One region of the Billgrantia sulfidoxydans genome, then DNA from elsewhere that is predicted to be linked to it. Evidence: predicted binding sites of a transcription regulator. Region 1 holds the regulator's gene; each other region holds the start of a gene.
The links. Region 1 encodes sigma-54, which starts transcription at its own class of promoters, with help from an activator protein. Its sites were predicted from a motif close to TGGCACNNNNNTTGCTNT; they were not measured.
Positions count from the first base shown of each region.

Region 2: HNO51_RS20250 (amino acid ABC transporter substrate-binding protein) is a predicted target of sigma-54. The motif match lies at 2,085-2,102, and genes of this name have one in related genera.
Region 3: HNO51_RS05570 (nitrate reductase) is a predicted target of sigma-54. The motif match lies at 3,158-3,175, and genes of this name have one in related genera.
Region 4: glnL (nitrogen regulation protein NR(II)) is a predicted target of sigma-54. The motif match lies at 3,012-3,029, and genes of this name have one in related genera.

Region 1 is NZ_CP053381.1:2,865,416-2,870,778, forward strand. Features, by position in the region: gene lptC (LPS export ABC transporter periplasmic protein LptC) at 1-384, shown strand, start outside; gene lptA (lipopolysaccharide transport periplasmic protein LptA) at 381-920, shown strand; gene lptB (LPS export ABC transporter ATP-binding protein) at 928-1,653, shown strand; gene HNO51_RS13295 (RNA polymerase factor sigma-54) at 1,812-3,239, shown strand; gene hpf (ribosome hibernation-promoting factor, HPF/YfiA family) at 3,348-3,656, shown strand; gene ptsN (PTS IIA-like nitrogen regulatory protein PtsN) at 3,663-4,133, shown strand; gene rapZ (RNase adapter RapZ) at 4,179-5,099, shown strand; gene HNO51_RS13315 (HPr family phosphocarrier protein) at 5,102-5,363, shown strand, end outside.
Region 2 is NZ_CP053381.1:4,344,068-4,349,430, reverse strand. Features, by position in the region: gene ahpC (alkyl hydroperoxide reductase subunit C) at 1-170, shown strand, start outside; gene ahpF (alkyl hydroperoxide reductase subunit F) at 346-1,902, shown strand; gene HNO51_RS20250 (amino acid ABC transporter substrate-binding protein) at 2,213-3,241, shown strand; gene HNO51_RS20245 (amino acid ABC transporter permease) at 3,358-4,548, shown strand; gene HNO51_RS20240 (amino acid ABC transporter permease) at 4,558-5,363, shown strand, end outside.
Region 3 is NZ_CP053381.1:1,163,943-1,169,305, reverse strand. Features, by position in the region: gene cobA (uroporphyrinogen-III C-methyltransferase) at 1-309, opposite strand, end outside; gene HNO51_RS05570 (nitrate reductase) at 269-3,028, opposite strand; gene HNO51_RS05565 (ANTAR domain-containing response regulator) at 3,433-4,065, shown strand; gene HNO51_RS05560 (CmpA/NrtA family ABC transporter substrate-binding protein) at 4,062-5,102, shown strand.
Region 4 is NZ_CP053381.1:357,111-362,473, forward strand. Features, by position in the region: gene HNO51_RS01680 (glycosyltransferase family protein) at 1-383, shown strand, start outside; gene glnA (glutamate--ammonia ligase) at 733-2,139, shown strand; gene HNO51_RS01690 (DUF4124 domain-containing protein) at 2,308-2,850, shown strand; gene glnL (nitrogen regulation protein NR(II)) at 3,150-4,196, shown strand; gene ntrC (nitrogen regulation protein NR(I)) at 4,189-5,363, shown strand, end outside.

The DNA of each region.
Region 1 (5,363 bases):
GACGACGTCACCCGTGCCGTCACGCCCCTGGCCCATCTGATCGACCGCGACAACCGGCGCTGGGAGGCGAGCGGTGAGGAAGGCCGTCTCGGCCCGGGCGGCAATCCGCTGACGCTCTCGGGCGACGCCCGGCTGTTCGCGCCCGAGGAGCGCTGGCAGCTCGACACCGAGACCCTGCACTTCGACGCCAACGTGGGTCATGCCTGGAGCGACACGCCCGCCCTGCTGCAGCAACCCCCCCAGCACATGCGCGGCGAGCGCTTCGACGCCTGGATTCATGACAATCGGGCACGTTTGACCGACAATGTGCGCGGCCACCATGTCCCGGAAGGCACCCAGTCGGGACAAGCCGACGCCGTCAACCTAGAGGATTTCACGCCATGAAGCGATGCAGGCTCCCGACCCTCCGCAGGCCATTCACCCTGGCACTGGCCAGCGTGACGCTGATCGGCCTGGCGAGTATCGGGCCGGCCATGGCGCAGCAGCGCGACGCCGAGCAGCCCATCGAGGTCGAGGCCGACCGGCTCGACCTCGACGATCGCGCCGGCACCGCGGTCTACACCGGCGATGTCGACATTCGCCAGGGCAGCATGCGACTCACCGGCGACCGCGTCGAGTTTCAGCGCAATGCGGCCGGCGAACTCTCGCGCGCCACGGCCCGCGGCGAGCGCGCCTACATCGAGCAGCAGCCCGACCCCGAGCAACCCGTGGTTCGCGGCTGGGGGCGTACCATTGTCTACCATGTCGCCGAGCGCCGTGTGGAACTGATCGACCGCGCCGAGCTGCACCAGGGCGGCGACACCTTCGACGGCGGCTACCTCGAGTACTTCCTCGACCGCCGCGTGGTGCAGGCACGCTCCCAGAGCGAGGGCGTCGAAGGCAGCCAGCGCATTCGCATGACCCTGCAGCCGGAGCGCTGACATGTCGATGAAGACCCTGCACGCCCGCCACCTGGCCAAGAGCTACAAGCGTCGCCGCGTGGTCCACGACATCAGCCTCACCATCGAGCAGGGCCGCGTGGTCGGCCTGCTCGGGCCCAACGGGGCCGGCAAGACCACGTCGTTCTACATGATCGTCGGTCTGGTCAAGGCCGATGCCGGTGAAGTGCACATCGACGACCGGGACCTCTCGCACAGCGCCATGCACGAACGGGCTCGGGCGGGTATCGGCTACCTGCCCCAGGAGGCATCGATCTTTCGCAAGCTGTCGGTAGCCGACAACATCATGGCCATCCTCGAGACGCGCCGGGATCTCGACCGCCGCGGGCGACAGGAGAGGCTCGAGCAGCTGCTGGAAGATTTCCACGTCACCCACATCCGCGACAACCTGGGCATGAGCCTGTCCGGCGGCGAACGGCGCCGCGTCGAGATCGCCCGGGCGCTGGCCACCGAACCGGCCTTCATCCTGCTCGATGAACCCTTCGCCGGGGTCGACCCGATCTCGGTGGGCGAGATCAAGGGCATCATCCGCCAGCTCAAGGCGCGCGACATCGGGGTGTTGATCACCGACCACAACGTCCGTGAAACCCTCGACATCTGCGACTCGGCCTACATCGTCGGCGACGGCCAGATCATTGCCGATGGAAACGCCGAGGCCATTCTGGCCAACAAGCGGGTGCGAGAGGTCTATCTCGGCGAGGACTTTCGCCTGTAGCGCACTCCACTGCATTATGCAAGCACCTGGGACGCATTAAAACATTCTAATCAGGGATAAAAACTTTCACTGGCATGCATATTGCAGCCATTTCTCTTGCAAGTCATGGGCTACCCGTCTAGGGTAGAGCTTTTCCGGCAGATGAGCGCCTTACCCTCATGGCCATGAAAGCGTCCCTGCAATTACGTGTCGGCACTCAGCTGACCATGACCCCCCAGCTGCAACAGGCCATAGCCCTGCTGCAGCTCTCGACCCTCGACCTACGCCAGGAGATCCAGCAGGCGCTGGAATCCAACCCCATGCTGGAACTCGACGACGGCTTCGGCGAACAGGCCGTCAGCGAAACCCCGAGCGACGACTGGGCCAGCGAGATACCCAGCGAACTCTCCACCGACAGCGACTGGACGGACACCTACCCCGACCACGGCACGGGCTCCGGCTCAGGCGCCGCCACCGGCGAGGGGCCGGACTTCGAGCGCCAAGCCTCGGCGCAGACCCTCGCCGGCCATCTGATCTGGCAGCTGGCGATGACCGACCTGAACGACCGCCAGCGCCTCATCGCCGAGAGCCTGATCGACGCCGTGGACGCCGCCGGCTACCTGGCCCACCCCCTGGAGGAAATACGCGACGGCCTGCGCCGTCAGGGCCTGGAGGGGTTGCCCACCCGGGAGGTCGAGCAGGTCCTGCTGCGATTGCAGCAGTTCGAGCCCACCGGCGTGTTCGCCCGCGACCTGCGCGAGTGCCTGATGCTGCAGCTGGCGGCGCTGCCCGATGATACCCCACTGCTGCCCCAGACCCGCCGTCTCGTGCGCCAGTTCCTCGAGGCGCTGGCTGCCGACGACCGCCGCCTGCTCAAGCGTCGCCTGGGTCTCGACGACGAGTCGCTGGACCAGGTCATCGCCCTGGTTCGCTCGCTGGATCCCCGCCCCGGCAGCGACTTTGCCGAGGTCGGCAGCAGCTACGTCACCCCGGACCTCGTCGCCTATCACGACGAATCGGGCTGGCGCGTGGAACTCAACGCCGAGGCCCTGCCGCGCCTGCGCATCCAGCCCGACTACGTCGCCCTGGTGCGGCGTGCGGACAAGAGCCAGGACAACCAGTTCCTCAAGGATCACCTGCAGGAGGCCCGCTGGCTGATAAAGAGCCTGGCCAGCCGCAACGACACGCTTCTGCGGGTGGGACGGGAGATCATGGCGCGCCAGATCGAGTTTCTCGAGCAGGGCGAGGAAGGCATGAAGCCGCTGGTGCTGGCCGACATCGCCCAGGCCGTCGAGATGCACGAATCGACCATCTCGCGGGTGACGACGCAGAAGTTCATCCATACTCCGCGAGGCGTCTTCGAGCTGAAGTACTTCTTCTCCAGCCATGTCGGCGGAAGCGGCGACGGGGACGTCCACTCCAGCACCGCGATCCGTGCCCGCATCCGCAAGCTCATCGCCGACGAGCCGCCCCGCAAGCCGCTCTCCGACAGCCGCCTGGTGGATCTGCTGGCCGAGGATGGCATCCAGGTCGCCCGCCGCACGGTGGCCAAGTATCGCGAAGCCTTGGGCATCCCCTCATCGAGCGAGCGCAAGCGTTTTCGTTGACCCCGCGACGTGATGTTGACCCCGGGCAATCCCGCCGCCCGAGGGGGTATGCAGGGCAGGAAAAAGGGTTACAATCGAGCTACCACCCGAAGGACGAAGGAGCTTGTCATGCAAGTCAACATCACCGGCCATCATGTTGAGCTGACCGATTCACTGCGTGACTACGTGAGCGAGAAGCTGAACCGCGTCCAGCGACATTACGACAACATCACCAACGTGCAGGTCACGCTCTCGATCGAGAAGGAGCGCCAGCAGGCCGCCTGCACGCTGCATGCCGCCGGCGCCGATCTGCATGCCGAAGCTTCCGATCAGGACATGTACGCCGCCATCGATGCGCTGACCGACAAGCTCGATCGTCAACTGGTCAAACACAAGGAAAAGGCCCAGGCTCGCGCCCAGGGCGCCGGCGTTCGCTGAGTTGCCATGACACTGGAAACCATCCTGCCCCCGGAACGCGCTCTGTTCGACGTTCCGGGAGGCAGCAAGAAGAGGGTGCTGGAGTTCTTCAGCACCTTCATCGCGCAGAACACCCCGAGCCTCGACAGCCAGGAGGTCTTCGGTAGACTGGTCGGGCGCGAGCGGCTGGGCAGCACCGGTATCGGCAACGGCGTGGCCATTCCTCATGCCCGCAGCCCCCACTGCCACAGCCCCGTGGCCGCCTTTCTCAAGCTGGCCGAACCCATCGACTTCGACGCCATCGACGGCGAGCCGGTCGACCTGGTGTTCGTGCTGCTGGTGCCCGAAGAGGCCGACGATACGCACCTGTCGCTGCTGAGCCAAGTAGCCAGCGTCATGAACGACGCCGAGACGCGCGCCCGGCTGCGCAAGTGCACGAGCCAGCGTGAACTCCACGAGCGTCTCGTCGAAGCGATACGACGACAGTCCTCGGCCTGACCGCTTCCCTCGCCGTACGGCCAGCCCCTGATCAGGAGATTCCTCATGCAGCTTGTGATCATCAGCGGCCGTTCCGGCTCCGGCAAGTCGATCGCACTGCAGGCGCTCGAGGACATCGGTTACTACGCCATCGACAACCTTCCGGCGATGCTGCTCGGCTCGCTGGTGGATGAGCTACGCAGCTCGCCCACGATCCAGACCTCCATCGCCGTCAGCATCGATGCGCGCAACCTCCCCCACGCCCTGGAGCGCTTCCCGCGCCTGCTGGAGGAGCTGCGCAACAAGCAGGTCGACTGCCAGGTCATCTACCTGACCACCGATGCCCGCATTCTCCTCGAACGCTACTCCGCGACCCGACGGCGTCACCCCCTGACCCGCGGCCGGGACATGACCCTGAACGAGGCCATCGAGTCGGAAGACGCCACGCTGAGCGACATTCGCAACCTGGCGGACCTGATCATCGACACCTCGCGGCTGTCGGTGCATGACCTGCGCGGGCGTATCACCGAACAGGTGGCCAGCCATCGCGCCGACCAGTTGACCCTGACGGTGGAGTCGTTCGGCTTCAAGGGCGGCGTACCGCTCGATGCCGATATCGTCTTCGACGCGCGCTGCCTGCCTAACCCCTACTGGGACCCGCGATTGCGCTCGGCCACCGGCAGGGAGCCCTGCATCGTGGAGTTCCTCGAACAGTATCCTCTGGTCCAGCAGATGCTCGACGACATCATCGCCTGGGTCGAGCGCTGGCTACCGGCCTACCGCGATACCCACCGCAGCTACCTGACCGTCGCCATCGGCTGCACCGGCGGCCAGCACCGTTCGGTGTACCTGGCGGAGCGCCTCGCCAAGCACCTGGCCCGGCAGCAGCCGGACGTGCGCCTGCGTCACCGGGAGCTCGGCATCCACACCCCGGTCACCGCCACCCGGGACGTGACCGTAGAGACCTCCGAACGCAAGGAAACCTGAGTGTGCCCTGCCGCAAGCTGACCCTGACCAACAAACGCGGCCTCCATGCCCGCGCTGCCACCAAGCTGGTCCAGTGCTGCCAGCCCTTCAGCGCGCGCGTGCTCGTCAACCGCGGGCCGCAGCAGGCCGATGCCAGCAATATCATGGCGCTGCTGATGCTGGGGGCTCCCTGCGGCACCGAACTCGAGGTCAGCGCCGAGGGCGAAGATGCCGAAGCGGCGCTGGAAGCGATCGAGGCCCTCTTCGAGGCCCGCTTCGAAGAGG
Region 2 (5,363 bases), 1.5 Mb from region 1:
AGACCCAGGAGATCCACGACAACGCGATCGCGCGCGACGTCGCTGAGACCCTGCGCAAGCTGAAGGCCGCCCAGTACGTGCGCAACAACCCGAACGAGGTCTGCCCGGCCAAGTGGAAGGAAGGCGAAGAGACGCTCGCCCCGTCCCTGGACCTGGTCGGCAAGATCTAAGGATCGGTCGATCCGCGAGGCAATCCCCTGACCTCGCGTGCATTCCCCGCCCGGGCAGGCTCTGCCCGGGCACTCTTTCCCAGACGTGCAAGCCCCTGGCCCGCGCTGACTCCGGTCTGCGTCAGGGAGGCGTCTTGCCGTAGTTCATGAGCCAGACATGAAGGAACCCGCTGTCATGTTGGACGACAATCTGAAAAGTCAGCTTAAAGCCTACCTGCAGAAGGTCACGCAGCCGTTCGAGATCGTCGCCTCCCTCGATGACGGCGCCAAGTCCAAGGAGCTCCATGGACTGCTCAAGGACATCGAGAGCCTCTGCGACAAGATCACCTTGCGCCTCGACGGCACGGACCCGCGCAAGCCCTCCTTCGCGCTGAATCGCCCCGGCGAGGACACCGGCCTGGTGTTCGCCGGCATTCCCATGGGCCACGAGTTCACCTCGCTGGTGCTGGCGCTGCTGCAGGTCGGCGGCCACCCGCCCAAGGTTAGCGACGACACCATCGAGCAGATCAAGGCGCTCGAGGGCGAGCTGCACTTCGAGACTTACTATTCGCTCTCGTGCCAGAACTGCCCCGACGTGGTGCAGGCGCTCAACCTGATGGCGATCCTCAACCCGAACGTGCGCCACGTCGCCATCGACGGCGCGCTGTTCCAGGACGAGGTCGAAGCGCGCCAGGTGATGTCGGTGCCGAGCATCTACCTCAACGGCGAGCCCTTCGACCAGGGGCGCATGAGCCTGGAGCAGATCCTGGCCAAGGTCGACACCGGTGCGGCCCAGCGCGAGGCGGCCAAGCTCAACGACAAGGACCCGTTCGACGTACTGGTGGTGGGCGGCGGCCCGGCCGGTGCCGCGGCGGCCATCTATGCCGCACGCAAGGGCATCCGCACCGGCGTGGCGGCCGAACGCTTCGGCGGCCAGGTGCTCGATACCATGGCGATCGAGAACTTCATCTCCGTGCCCTACACCGAAGGTCCCAAGCTGGCCGCGGCGCTGGAGGAGCACGTCAAGGGGTACGAAGCCGACATCATGAACCTGCAGCGCGCCGTGAAGCTGATTCCGGCGGCCGACCAGGGCGGCGAGCACGAGGTGGAATTCGCCTCCGGCGCGCGCCTCAAGAGCAAGACGCTGATCCTCTCCACCGGCGCGCGCTGGCGCGAGATGAACGTGCCCGGCGAGGCGGAGTACCGCAACAAGGGGGTGGCCTACTGCCCCCACTGCGACGGCCCGCTGTTCAAGGGCAAGCGCGTGGCGGTGATCGGCGGCGGCAACTCCGGCGTTGAGGCGGCTATCGACCTGGCCGGCATCGTCGGCCACGTGACGCTGATCGAGTTCATGGACGAGCTGCGCGCCGACGCGGTACTGCAGAAGAAGCTGAAGAGCCTGCCCAACGTCGAGATCATCCTCGGCGCGCGCACCACCGAGGTGAACGGCGACGGCACCCGGGTCAACGGCTTGACGTACGAGGAGCGCGCCAGCGGCGAGATCAAGCGGCTCGAGCTGGAAGGCATCTTCGTGCAGATCGGCCTGGTGCCCAATACCGAGTGGCTCACCGACTCGTCGATCGAGCTGTCGCCGCGCGGCGAGATCGTGGTCGACGAGCGCGGCATGACCTCGGTGCCCGGTATCTTCGCCGCCGGCGACGTCACCACCGTGCCCTACAAGCAGATCGTCATCGCCATGGGCGAGGGCTCGAAGGCCGCCCTGGGTGCCTTCGACTACCTGATTCGCCACTGACGCCGGCTCGCATCGGCCGGGCTCCCCGGTGTGGCGGGCGCCCTCGCAAGACGCCCCCGCAGGCTTGGCCTGCGGGGGCGTCTCGCCTATGGTCGGGTGAACGCCTGGTCCGGCGTACAGGCGGGGCGCAAACCGCGCCTTGGCGCACCAGAACGGAGCAGTGGTTCAGGCGGGATCTTCTCTGGCACGAGCGTTGAATAAGGGTTTTGCCTGCGCTATCCCCGCATTGGAACAAACCTTGCTAAGGTGCTGGGCACATGCTTCGGCATGCATCGTCCAAGACACACAACAGACCTACGAGGGATCTTCAATGCGCGACAACAACAACAAGTGGCTGCTGCTCACTTCCGCAGCGGCCCTGGCCCTGGGAACCGCTGCCATCGCCTCCGCCGATACCCTGGACGACACCCGCGAGCGCGGCGCCGTGCAGTGCGGCGTCAGCGACGGTCTGCCGGGCTTCTCCGCGCCGGACGACCAGGGCGAATGGCAGGGCCTGGACGTCGACATCTGCCGTGCCGTGGCGGCGGCGGTGTTTGGCGACTCCGAGGCGGTTCGCTACATCTCGCTCAACGCCGTGGAGCGCTTCACCGCGCTGCAGTCCGGCGAGGTCGACGTGCTCTCGCGCAACACCACCTGGACCACCACCCGCGACACCACCCTGGGCCTGAACTTCACCGGCGTGACCTTCTACGACGGTATCGGCTTCATGATCAACAAGGACCTCGGCGTCTCCAGCGCCAAGGAGCTCGACGGTGCGGCGATCTGCGTGCAGTCGGGCACCACCACCGAGCTCAACGTAGCCGACTACTTCCGTGCCAATGGCATGGAGTTCGACCCCATCGTCTTCGACACCTCCGAGCAGACCGTGGGCGGCTACGAGGCCGGCCGCTGCGACGTGCTGACCTCCGATACCTCGCAGCTGGCCGCGCTGCGCATTCAGCTCTCCGACCCGGACCAGTCGGTCATACTGCCCGAGATCATCTCCAAGGAGCCGCTGGGCCCGGTGGTGCGCCAGGGTGACGACAAGTGGTTCAACATCGTCAAGTGGTCGCTGTTCGCCATGCTCAACGCCGAGGAGATGGGCATCACCAGCGACAACGTCGACGAGATGCTCGAGTCCGATAACCCCGACGTCGCCCGCCTGCTGGGCCGCGACGGCAACTACGGCGAGGCGATGGGTCTCGAGGCCGACTGGGCCTACAACATCATCAAGCAGGTCGGCAACTACGGCGAGAGCTATGACCGCAACGTGGGCATGAGCTCACCGCTCGAGATCGAGCGCGGCGTCAACGCGCTGTGGACCGAGGGCGGCATCCAGTACGCACCGCCGATTCGCTGATCGTACCGCCCGGGGCATCGTCGCGATGCCCCGATCCTCGTACTGCCCCGGCCCCGGACACTCTCCGGGCCGGCTGGCTGATACCTGCTTGACGGATCCAGGCGGAGAGTTCCTTCATGTCCGTTCGACCCAAGGCCCATTCGCTGGGCCCAAAACCGCCCTTCTGGCGTGATCGCGCCAAGCGTGCGCTGGCCTTTCAACTGCTGCTGGTTGCCGCTGTCGTCGTCTTCCTGCTCTACATCATCGGCAATACCCAGGCCAACCTGGCGGCCCGCGGCATCACCACCGGCTTCGGCTTCCTGACCAATACCGCCGGCTTCGGCATCGTCCAGAGCCTGATCGACTATTCGTCCCAGAGTACCTACGGCCGTACCTTCGTGGTGGGCCTGCTCAATACTCTGGTGGTTTCCGCGCTGGGGATCCTGGCGGCCACCATCATCGGTTTCATCGTCGGTATCGCCCGGCTGTCGCCCAACTGGCTGATCGCCCGGCTGGCCAGCGGCTATATCGAAATCTTCCGCAACATCCCGCTGCTGCTGCAGATCTTCTTCTGGTACTTCGCCGTGCTGCGCGCCATGCCCAGCCCGCGCGACAGCTTGACGTTCGGCGAGGTGGCCTTCCTCAACGTGCGCGGCCTGTTTCTGCCCGAGCCGCTGTTCGAGTCGGGGTTCGGCCTGATTCCGCTGGCCTTCGGCGTGGCCATCGTGGCCAGCATCGCCCTGATGATCTGGAACAAGCGCCGCCACGAGGCCACCGGCAAGCGCCTGCCGGCGGGCTGGATCTCGCTGGGCCTGATCGTCGGCCTACCGCTGCTGGTGCTGTTGGTGACCGGCGTGCCGGTGACCTGGGACGTGCCGGAGCTGCGCGGCTTCAATTTCCGCGGCGGTTTCACCGTGATACCCGAGTTCCTGGCGCTGTGGCTGGCGCTCTCCATCTACACGGCCTCGTTCATCGCCGAGATCGTACGCTCCGGCATCCAGGCGATACCCCACGGCCAGACCGAGGCGGCCCAGGCGCTCAGCCTGCCGCAGAACCTGGTACTGCGGCTGGTGGTGGTGCCCCAGGCGCTGCGCGTGATCATCCCGCCGCTGACCAGCCAGTACCTCAACCTGATCAAGAACTCCTCGCTGGCCACGGCCATCGGCTATCCGGACCTGGTCTCGGTATTCGCCGGCACCACCCTCAACCAGACGGGACAGGCGATCGAGGTCATCGCCATGACCATGGCGGTCTACCTCACCATCAGCCTGCTGGTGTCGATGTTCATGAATTGGTTCAACGCCCGCGTGGCGCTGGTGGAACGCTAGGAGAGCGCCATGACGATACGACACGAGATGATAGCGGCGCGCCCGGCCCCCCGGAACACGGTGGGGCCGCTGGCCTGGCTGCGCGCCAACCTGTTCAGCGGGCCGGTGAACAGTTTTTTCACCCTGCTGGGACTCTACCTGCTCTACCTGCTGCTGACGCCCACCATCCAGTGGGCCTTCATCAACGCCGACTGGATCGGCACCACCCGCGACGACTGCTCCCGCGAGGGGGCCTGCTGGGTATTCGTCAGCGCCCGCTTCACCCAGTTCATCTACGGCCTCTATCCGCGCGGCGAGCTCTGGCGGGTCGACGTGACCTTCCTCACCTTCGCCGCGCTGATCGCCTGGCTGGCGATCCCGCGGCTGCCGTTCAAGCGCTGGGTGGCGCTGGCGACCCTGGTGGTGTTCCCCCTGTTCGCCTACTTCATGCTCTACGGCGGCTTCTTCGGCCTGCGGGTGGTGGAGACCCACCGCTGGGGCGGGCTGATGTTGACCCTGGTGCTGGCCGTGGTGGGCATGGTCGGGGCGCTGCCGATCGGTATCCTGCTGGCGCTGGGGCGCCGCTCGCAGATGCCCATCGTCAAGAGCTTCTGCGTGGTGTTCATCGAGTTCTGGCGCGGCGTGCCGCTGATCACGGTGCTGTTCATGGCCTCGGTGATGCTGCCGCTGTTCATGCCCACCGGCGTCAGCGTCGACCGCCTGATCCGGGCTTTCATCGGCATCACGCTATTCCAGAGCGCCTACATGGCCGAGGTCATCCGCGGCGGGCTGCAGGCGATCCCCCGCGGCCAGGAGGAGGCGGCGGCAGCGCTGGG
Region 3 (5,363 bases), 1.7 Mb from region 1:
CACGTCGTCGCCCACCAGGCGGTCGTAGACCACCGCCTCGGCCTGCTGCAGCAGGCGCGCCGCCTTGAGCGTGAGCAGCTCGACGTCGCCGCTGCCCGCCCCCACCAGGTAGACCCGGCCGGCACGGCACTCGCCGTCCAGCGTCAGGGTGGGCGCCTCGACGCGCGTGGAACGGCCGAACGGCGAACGCACGATATGGCCCAGGCCGTGCAGACGCGAGAACGCCGCCTGCCCCAGCGCCCGGGGCCGCTGCGCCAGGCGCGACAGCTCAGGCGACAGCAGTGACTTCAATTGGCTCAGCGCTCGCATGGGCCTTCTCCTCTTCGATCAGCGCTTTCAGCTCGGGAACGCAACTTCCGCACTGGGTGCCGCAGGCCAGCCTGGCGCCCAACGCCTCGACGCTGTCGTCGCCTTCACGGATGGCCTCTAGGATAGCGCGTTGGCCCACCTGATGGCAGCTGCACACCACCGGCCCCTGGTTGGCGGCGCCGTCGTCGCAACCGGCCAGCAGGCGGCGGCGGTGCTGCGCCGAGAGCCCCGCGCCGGCGCTGGCCTCCTCGAAGCGCGCATCGAGCCAGGCCAGGTTGGGCAGCTCCAGCGGCGGCCCCGCCATCAGCCACCAGCGCAGGCGCCCTGCGGCATCCACCCCGGCGGCACGCAGCCTTCCGGTAGCCGGATCGGTGCACCACAGCGTCGGCGCCACCGGCAGCGTTGCCTCGAGCCAGGTCAGCCAGTCGCGCTGCGCCGTTTTTTTCGCAACCCCGCCGCAGGCGCTCTCGCCGCCAGCCAACTGCCATCGCTGGCAGCCGTGCAGCGGAATGCGTGCCCAGTAGCGGCTCTCGTCGCACCAGCTCGATTCCGCCACGCCCAGGTCGTCGGCCACCAGCAGGGTGGCCTCCCATTCCACCGCCAGCGGCGCCAGCGCCACCGCGCCGTGCTTCGATTCCGGCTGGCCGGAGAAGGGGTCGAGGTGCGCCTCGAGCAGCGCCCCCATGCGCGCCGTGCCGCTGAAGTAGCCGCTCCAGTGCATCGGCACGAACACCTCGCCGCGACGCTGCCCACGCGACACCCGCACCCGGCCGACATAGTCGCCGCCCGCTCCCGCCAGGCGCGCCAGGCCATGCTCCGCCACGCCCCACTCGGCGGCGTCTTCCGGGGTGAGCTCGATGAACGGCTCGGCGCGGTGATTCATCAGCCGCGGTGCACGGCCGGTGCGGGTCATGGTGTGCCATTGGTCGCGCACGCGCCCGGTGTTGAGCCGCAGCGGCCGCGCGGCGTCGAGCGCCTGTGCCGGCGGGCGCGGGCGCACCGGCAGCATCCGCGCGAGGCCGTCCGGCGTGGCGAAGCGGCCATCGGTGAACAGCCGGGCGGTGCCGTGGGGGGCAGCGGCGTTCACCGGCCACTGGATCGGCGCCAGGGCCTCGTAAGCGGCCCGGTCGAGCCCGACCAGGCCGGAAATGTCGAACAGCCTGCGCCCCTCCCCCGCATTCTCGAAGCCCGAGAGCCGGGCGTGCTCGTCGAAGATCTCGCCGGGATGGCTGTAGTCGAAGGCCTCGCCGAAACCCAGCCGCTTGGCCACCTCGCAGACGATCCACCAGTCGTGGCGCGCCTCCCCCGGTGGCGGCAGGATGCCGCGCTGGCGCGATATGCGCCGCTCGGAGTTGGTCACGGTGCCGTCCTTCTCCGACCAGCTCGAGGCCGGCAGCACGATGTCGGCATAGGCCAGCAGGTCGGCGTCGGCCATGCACTCGGAAACGATCACCAACGGGCATTTCTCCAGCGCCGCGCGCACCCGGTCGGCCCGCGGCAGGCTCACGGCCGGGTTGGTGGCCATGATCCACAGCGCCTGCACCTCGCCGCGCTCGATCGCCTCGAACAGCGCCACCGCCTTGTGGCCGGGGCCATCGGGCAGCGACGGCACCAGCCGTTCGGTGGCCCAGAAACGCGTGACGCGATCCCGCGCGCCGGGGGTGTCGTAGTCCATGTGGGCGGCCAACTGGTTGGCCAGCCCGCCCACCTCGCGCCCGCCCATGGCGTTGGGCTGGCCGGTGATCGAGAACGGCCCCGCCCCGGGCAGGCCGATCTTGCCGCCGGCCAGGTGGCAGTTGATGATGGCGTTGCCCTTGTCGGTGCCGCTGCTCGACTGGTTCACCCCCTGGGAGAACAGCGTGACCACGTGCAGGTGGGTGGCGAACCAGTAGAAAAAGGTCTCCAGGCGCTCGGCATCGACGTCGCAGTCGGCGGCGATGGCCTCCACCGAGGCGTCCTGCTCGCGCGCCGCGGCGAGCGCCTCCTCGATGCCCTGGGCATGCGCCTCCAGGTAGACCCGGTCGAGCCTGTTGCGCTCGGCCATCCACGCCAGCAGCCCGGTGAACAGGCGCGCATCGCTGCCCGGCGCGAGCCCCAGGTAGAGGTCGGCGATCTCGCAGGTATCGGTGACCCGCGGGTCGATTACCACCACCCGCAGCAGCGGGTTGCGCTGCTTGGCCACCTTGAGGCGCTGGTAGAGCACCGGATGGTTCCAGGCCAGGTTGGAGCCCACCAGCACCACCAGCTCGGCCTCTTCGAGATCCTCGTAGCTGCACGGCACGGCGTCGGCGCCGAAGGCACGCTTGTGGGCCGCCACCGCCGAGGCCATGCACAGCCGCGAGTTGGTATCCAGGTGCGGCGTGCCGAGAAATCCCTTGAACAGCTTGTTGGCGACGTAATAGTCCTCGGTGAGCAGTTGCCCCGAAAGATAGGCGGCGACGGCCTGCGCACCGTGGCGGTCGCGCACCGCCGTGAGCCGCTCGGCGACGGCGTCCAGCGCCGTGTCCCAGTCGGTCTCGACACCGTCGACCCTGGGCCGGGTCAGGCGGCCATGGTGCCCCAGCGTCTCGTGCAGCGCCGAGCCCTTCACGCACAGCCGGCCGAAGTTGGCCGGGTGCGCCGGGTCGCCCTGTACGTCGACGATCTCGCCATCCTCGACGCTGGCCAGCACGCCACAGCCGACGCCGCAGTATGGGCAAGTGGTTCGGGCCTCGCGCATGTCGATCTCCTGTCTGTTCCTGGCGAAACGACGACGCCCGCCAACGACCAACCCCGAAGGGCGGCGTTGGCGGGCGTCGTTGCCGCTCGGGGCGCCGCATGGCGCCCTCGGTAGAGTATTGACCCGCATCAAGCAGGAAGCGTGCCATCCACCGAAGACCGAACGGCTATCAGCTAGATGCCTCTTTTCCCGCGCCCCTCCCGCATGCTGCCCTGCACCATTTCCCCACGACCGGCTCCGCCCTTGCACCAGGCTAGTGCCGAGCGGGCACGCCGGATGACTTGGCTGCCCGCCGCCAGCGCCGGCTGAGGCGCCACCCGCCTGCGACGAAGCGAAACATGGAATGTTTCTTGCTTGGAGACAGGAAAAGACCACCTAGGCATGCCATTCACGAGCGAGACCCTATGCCACCACCCCTGAACATTCTGCTGGTCGACGACGAGGTGGTACGTGCCGCCATGGTTGAGGAGGCGCTGATGGCCGAGGGACACCGGGTCATCTGCCGGCTCTCGAACCCGGCCAGCCTCAACGAGATGGTCGCGCGCCATCAGCCCGACGTGGTGATCATCGATATGGAGAGCCCCGACCGCGACACGCTGGAGAGCATGGCGCTGCTCAACCGCGAGAACCCGCGCCCGGTGGTGTTCTTTGCCGACCAGCACGATTCCGACACGCTGCAGGCCGCGCTCAAGGCCGGCGTCAGCGCCTACGTCGTCGACGGCCTGGTGCCGGAGCGCGTGGAGGCCATCGTCGAGGTGGCTATCGCCCGCTTCGACGCCTTCCACAGCATGCGCCAGGAGCTGGACAAGGCGCGCAACCAGCTGGCCGAGCGCAAGCGTATCGAGCGCGCCAAGGGCCTGTTGATGAAGCATCAGGGCTGCGACGAGGAGCAGGCCTACCGCATGCTGCGCAAGCTCGCCATGGACCGCGGCCAGCGTATCGCCGAGGTCGCCGACAGCGTCGTCGACATTCTCGGCCGCCTGAACCCGCTATTGCCCCAGGGGCACGCCGCCGACAAACGGGGAACCCGCTCATGAGCCAACCGCCACTTCACGCCGCCAGCCCGGAACTCGCGCGCCTCACCCTCGGCTTCGTGCCGCTGCTCGATGCCGCCCTGCTGATCGTCGCCCGCGAACGGGGCTGCTTCGCCGCCCAGGGGCTGGACGTCAGCCTGTCGCGGGAGAACGCCTGGGCCACCCTGCGCGACAAGGTCGCCGCCGGCCTGCTCGACGGTGCGCAGATGCTCGCCCCCATGCCGCTGGCCATGAGCCTGGGCCTGGGCCGCGCGCCCTGCGAAACGCTGGCTCCGCTGCTGCTCTCGCGCAACGGCAATACCATCACGCTCTCCACGTCGCTGTGTCAGGCCAGCGGTGCCGCCCTCGACGCAGACCCGGGCAGCAGCGCCCTGGCGCTGGGCAACTGGCTGCGCGGCTCGGGCAGCAGCAGGCGCCCGCGCCTGGCCATGGTGTATCCCTACTCCTGCCAGCACTACCAGCTGCGCGAATGGTTGTCCCTGGGCGACATCGCCCCCGACCGCGACGTCGAGCTGGTCGCCCTGCCGCCGCCGCGCATGGTGGAAGCCCTGCGCGACGGCCAGATCGACGGCTTCTGCGCCGGCGAGCCCTGGGGCACCCTGGCCCGCCACTGCGGCGCGGGCCAACTGGTCGCCACCGGCGCCCAGCTGTGGCCCGGCCACCCGGAGAAGGTACTCGGCGTGACCCGCTCCTGGGCGCAGCGCTACCCGGCCACACTGGCCGCCCTGCTGCGCGCCCTGGTAGCAGCCGGCGAGTGGCTGGCCGCCTCGCCGGATCATCGCCGTCAGGCACATGAATGGCTGGCCCTGCCGCCCTACCTCGATCGCTCGATTCGCCACCTCGACACCCTCGACAGCGATGCAGCGCCCATCCATCAGCAGCTCTGCGGGGGGGACCTGCTGCGCCCGACGCCGCAGGCCGCCCTGCACTTCGCCGAACCCATCGTGCGTCAACTGGAAGCCCAGGGTGGCCGCTTCGACCCCGCGCTGCTGGCGGCGTGCTACAGCCCTGTGCATTTCGATGCCGCAACGCACCACTGATGTGCACGGCCGGCCAAGCTGAGCGCTGACCGGCCTGCACCGAGACCTTCGACCTCCTCCCCAAGACACTGGCACAAAAGGAAAAAGATCACGCACCTGTTACCTTGGCCGGAATCTTGATACCTGCAGGACAGAGCGGCGATCAAAGGCGATCGCCCACATGAAAGCGACAACGACGTCTCTGTGCTCCCCGGTTCGATCCTCGAATCGACAGGGGAAGCGCCGAGGCGTCGTTGCGTTATAGGCCCGTCATTCTGACAA
Region 4 (5,363 bases), 2.0 Mb from region 1:
ACCAGGTAATGCTGGTGTCGTGCAGTGCCGCCAACCTGGGCAGCCGATTCAACGCCGCGGTGCGGGTCAGCCGTGGTGACGTCCTGCTCTTTCCCGGATTGGGCGATCGGCGTGCCGTCGACTGGCTCAGCCTTCGGCTGATCGACCTCGATCTCGAACCCGAGAGCGGCTGGGACGCGGCCGTCCTGCCGGTGCGTCGCCACAGCTGGTTGCGCTGGTGGTGGTTGCTCCAGCGCCCCTCGCCGCTGGATACCTTCTGGGTGGCGCGTGACTGGTTCGAGCGCATCGGCGGCTTCGACCCGCAGCTGGGCAGCGATGCGCTGCCCGATCTGCTCGAGCGCCTGCGGGCCTGCCAGGCTCGCGTGTCGATCGAGACTGCGTAACCCCTCCTGCCTGATTTGCACTGATTTGGTGCGTCTGGCGTTATGCTGCACCACAATGGCGCCATTTTTAGGCGCTGAGGGGCCATGGCGAGACCGGTCGAGCCTGCTTGGTGCAGTCCGATACAGCGCGGTGCAAAATATTTCCCCTGGAAAACAGCGAATTATTATTTCGATGGGCTTGGTTGGTGCATGATTGGCACGCCTCCTGCATTTGTCGTGGCAGCTCGTCATGCTCGTGCATGGCGAACGTGGGCAGCCGGCCCACAGCGTGTTACAACAGGCGCTGCATGAACCAGCGCCAGTGGACTTCAGCCAAACGAATCGAGCCATCGCTCAACGGAGGACACAAATGTCAGCCAAGACTCTCGCCCTGATCGAAGAACATGACGTGAAGTGGGTCGACCTGCGCTTCACCGACACGCGGGGCAAGGAACAGCACGTCACCATTCCGGCCCGCGCAGTCGACGAGGAGTTCTTCGAGAACGGCCAGATGTTCGATGGTTCCTCCATCTCCGGCTGGAAGGGCATCAACGAATCCGACATGATCCTGCGTCCGGAAGACGGTACCGCCTTCCTCGACCCGTTCACCGAGGACGCCACCCTGGTGCTGCGCTGCGATATCATCGAGCCGGCCACCATGCAGGGCTACGAGCGCGATCCGCGTTCCATCGCCAAGCGCGCCGAGGCCTACCTGCAGTCCACCGGCCTGGGCGACACCGCCTTCTTCGGCCCCGAGCCCGAGTTCTTCATCTTCGATGAGGTGCACTGGAAGGCCGACATCGAAGGCGCCATGTACAAGATCACCTCCGAGGAGGGGGCCTGGGCCACCGACCGCCAGCTCGAGGGCGGCAACCTGGCGCACCGTCCGCGCGTCAAGGGCGGCTACTTCCCGGTGCCCCCGGTCGACAGCTTCCACGACATCCGCGGTGCCATGTGCAACACCCTGGAAGCCATCGGCCAGAGCGTCGAAGTGCACCACCACGAGGTCGCCAACGCCGGCCAGAACGAGATCGGCGTCAAGTTCAACACCCTGGTGAAGAAGGCCGACGAGGTCCAGGAACTGAAGTACGTGATCCACAACGTGGCCCACGCCTACGGCAAGACCGCCACCTTCATGCCCAAGCCGCTGGTCGGCGACAACGGCAGCGGCATGCACGTGCACCAGTCATTCTGGAAGGAAGGCCAGAACCAGTTCGCGGGTGACCAGTACGCCGGGCTGTCGGAAATGGCGCTGTACTACATCGGCGGCATCATCAAGCATGCGCGTGCCCTGAACGCCTTCGCCAACGCCTCGACCAACTCCTACAAGCGCCTGGTGCCGGGCTTCGAGGCGCCGGTCATGCTGGCCTACAGCGCCCGCAACCGCTCCGCCTCCATCCGCATTCCGTACACCGCGAGCCCCAAGGGCAAGCGCGTCGAGCTTCGCTTCCCCGACCCGACCGCCAACCCCTACCTGTGCTTCGCGGCGATGCTGATGGCCGGTATCGATGGCATCAAGAACAAGATCCACCCCGGCGACGCCATGGACAAGAACCTCTATGACCTGCCGCCGGAAGAGGGCAAGAAGGTGCCGACCGTGGCCCACAGCCTGGATCAGGCCCTGGAAGCCCTGGACAAGGATCGTGCCTTCCTCACCGAAGGCGGCGTGTTCACCGACGACATGATCGATGCCTACATCGAGCTGAAGATGGAAGACGTCGAGCGTATCCGCATGACCACGCACCCGATCGAGTTCGACATGTACTACAGCTGCTGAGCAGCCGCGACCGGCGCTACGCCGCCGGCTCGTCACGAGGGGCTCCGCATCGCGGGGCCCCTTTTTTGTCGTACACTGAGTTGCGAAGCGTTGCGGCAAAATACGTTCATAGACAGATCGGCCGACCGCATGGTGCCGCGCGGGCCGCCGTCGACGGGAGAGTTCCCCATGGCCAAGGCGTTCGTGCTGTGTCTGCTGGGCTTGGCGCTGGTGTCGGAGGCGCTGGCCACGACGATCTATCGCACCACCGATGCGCAGGGCAAGGTGATCTTCACCGACGACCCCGAGCGCGGCGGCGAGCCGGTCGAGCTGGCGCCGCTGACCGTGATCCCTTCGCAGGTCGAAGGGGCCCGGGCCGAGCCGCCACGCGTCGAGGGCGTTGCGCCGCGCATGGGCGAGGCGCCGGGCCAGCCCTTCATGCCCTACGACACCTTTCGCATCCGCTCGCCGCAGCACGGGGCGGACCTTCCCGCCAGCTACGCCGGCAACCTGCAGGTGGAGCTGGCGATCGAGCCGGAGCTGCGCCCCGACCACAGCGTGCGCCTGCTGGTCGACGGCCGGGTGAGCCAGACCCCGATGCATACCCGCGCCTTCATGCTCAACGACCTCGGTCGCGGCGAATACGTGCTACAGGCGGAGCTGCTCGATGCCCAGGGCCAGGTGCGTCACCGCAGCTCGCCGGTCTCGCTCTACGTACAGCGCGTCGACTGACGCGGCCGCTCCCTTTCGGGGACGCCCCCTTGAGCCGATGCACCACGATAGGGGAGGCCTCGGCTCCCCGGCTTGGCAGTTTCTTCATCAGTGCACCATCATAGTGCATGACGGAGCGCGGCATTCGCCCTGAAACGGCGCCATGCCGCGCCGGGAAGGGTTGGCGCATTTCTTGCTTGGAATGATCGATGCCGAGCCTTGCCTGGCTTCGGGCCGGTGCGACGGCCTCCCGCCGATGCGCCATCACGAGGCACGGGCTGCCCCATGCGCTCCTGCGTTCACCGAGGAAAAGGTCGTAAATGTATCGACGCCTGATGGAACACCTCACCACCGCGGTGCTGCTGCTCGACGATGAACTGCGGCTGAGCTGGATGAACCCGGCCGCCGAGGCCTTGCTGGCGGTCAGCCTGGGCCGGGTGAAGGGGCTCGGCCTGGCGACGCTGCTCGCCGAGGACGACGGCATGGGCGAGGTGCTGGCCAAGGCCCGCGACGACCAGCACCCCTTCACCCAGCGCGAGGTCAGACTGGCACTGGTCGGCGGGGGCGTGGTCACGATCGACTATACGGTGACGCCGCTGTCGGCGATGGAGCTGCTGGTGGAGATGGAGCCGCGTGACCGCCTGCTGCGCATCTCCCGCGAGGAGGCCCTGCTCAATCGCCAGGAGGCGATCAAGGTGCTGTCGCGCGGCCTGGCCCACGAGGTCAAGAACCCCCTGGGCGGGATTCGCGGCGCCGCGCAGCTGCTCGAGCGCGATCTCGACGACCCCGGCCTCAAGGAGTTCACCCGCATCATCGTCGAGGAGGTTGATCGCCTGCGCGACCTGGTCGACAGCATGCTGGGGCCGAACAAGCTGGTGCGCCATGAGCCGCTCAACGTGCACAAGGTGCTGGAGCGGGTGCGTACGCTGCTGATGGCGGAAAGGCCGAGCGTGACGATCGAGCGTGACTACGATCCCAGCCTGCCGGACTTTCCTGGCGACGAGGCGCAGATGATCCAGGCGGTGCTCAACGTCGCGCGCAACGCCGTGGAAGCGATGACCGAGGCCGGCACCGAGGCGCCGAGCCTGCTGCTGCGTACCCGGGCGCGGCGCCAGTTCACCCTGGGCGCGGAGCGCCATCGCCTGGTCTGCGAGGTGGCGTTGATCGACAACGGCCCCGGCATTCCCGAGGGCCTTCAGGAAACCCTGTTCTATCCCATGGTCTCGGGGCGTGCCGACGGCAGCGGGCTGGGGCTGTCCATTGCCCAGGGCATCCTGCACCAGCACCAGGGGCTGATCGAGTGCGAGTCCCGCCCCGGCCATACCGAATTCCGTCTGCTTATTCCATTGGAGAGGCGCCATGACTGATGTCGCACGTGTCGCGGTGGTCGACGACGACCGCGCCATTCGCTGGGTGCTGGAGCGCGCCCTGGCCCAGCCCGACCTCGAGGTCGAGTGCATCGACCGGGCCGACGTGGCGCTCAGCCGCTTGCTGGACGACCCGCCCGACGTGCTGGTCACCGACATTCGCATGCCGGGCATCGACGGCCTCGACCTGATGTCGCGGGTGCGCGAGGTGCATCCCGACCTGCCGGTCATCGTGATGACGGCTCACTCCGATCTCGACAGCGCCGTGGCCTCCTACCAGGGTGGCGCCTTCGAATACCTGCCCAAGCCGTTCGATGTCGACGAGGCGCTGGCCCTGGTGCGCCGCGCCGTGGCCCACGCTCGCGAGCGCAAGCGCCCGGTGAGCGTGCCCGAGGGGCTCGACGCCGAGATCATCGGCGAGGCGCCGGCGATGCAGGAGGTCTTCCGCGCCATCGGCCGGCTGTCGCACTCGCACATCACCGTCTTGATCAACGGCGAGTCGGGTACCGGCAAGGAGCGCGTGGCCCGCGCCCTGCACCAGCACAGCCCGCGCTCCACCCATCCCTTCATCGCCCTCAACATGGCGGCGATTCCCCGCGACCTGATCGAATCCGAGCTGTTCGGCCACGAGAAGGGCGCCTTCACCGGCGCCACGGCGAGCCGGCAGGGGCGCTTCGAGCAGGCCAACGGCGGCACGCTGTTCCTCGATGAGATCGGCGACATGCCCGCCGAGACCCAGACCCGTCTGCTGCGAGTGCTGGCCGACGGCGAATTCTACCGGGTCGGCGGCCATACGCCGGTCAAGGTGGACGTGCGCATCATCGCCGCGACCCACCAGAACCTAGAGCGGCTGGTCGAGGACGGCCGCTTCCGCGAGGACCTCTTCCATCGTCTCAACGTGATCCGCGTGCACCTGCCCAAGCTGGCCGAACGGCGTGAGGACATTCCGCGCCTGGCGCGCCACTTCCTGGCCGAGGCGGCCAAGGAGCTCGCCACCGACGTCAAGGTACTGACCCGTGACGCCGAGGCGCACCTGACCCGCCTGCCGTGGCCGGGCAACGTGCGACAATTGGAGAACACCTGTCGCTGGTTGACGGTAATGGCCTCGGGGCGCGAGATCCTGGTCGAAGATCTGCCCCCGGAGCTGCGCCAGGGCGAGGGTGGCGA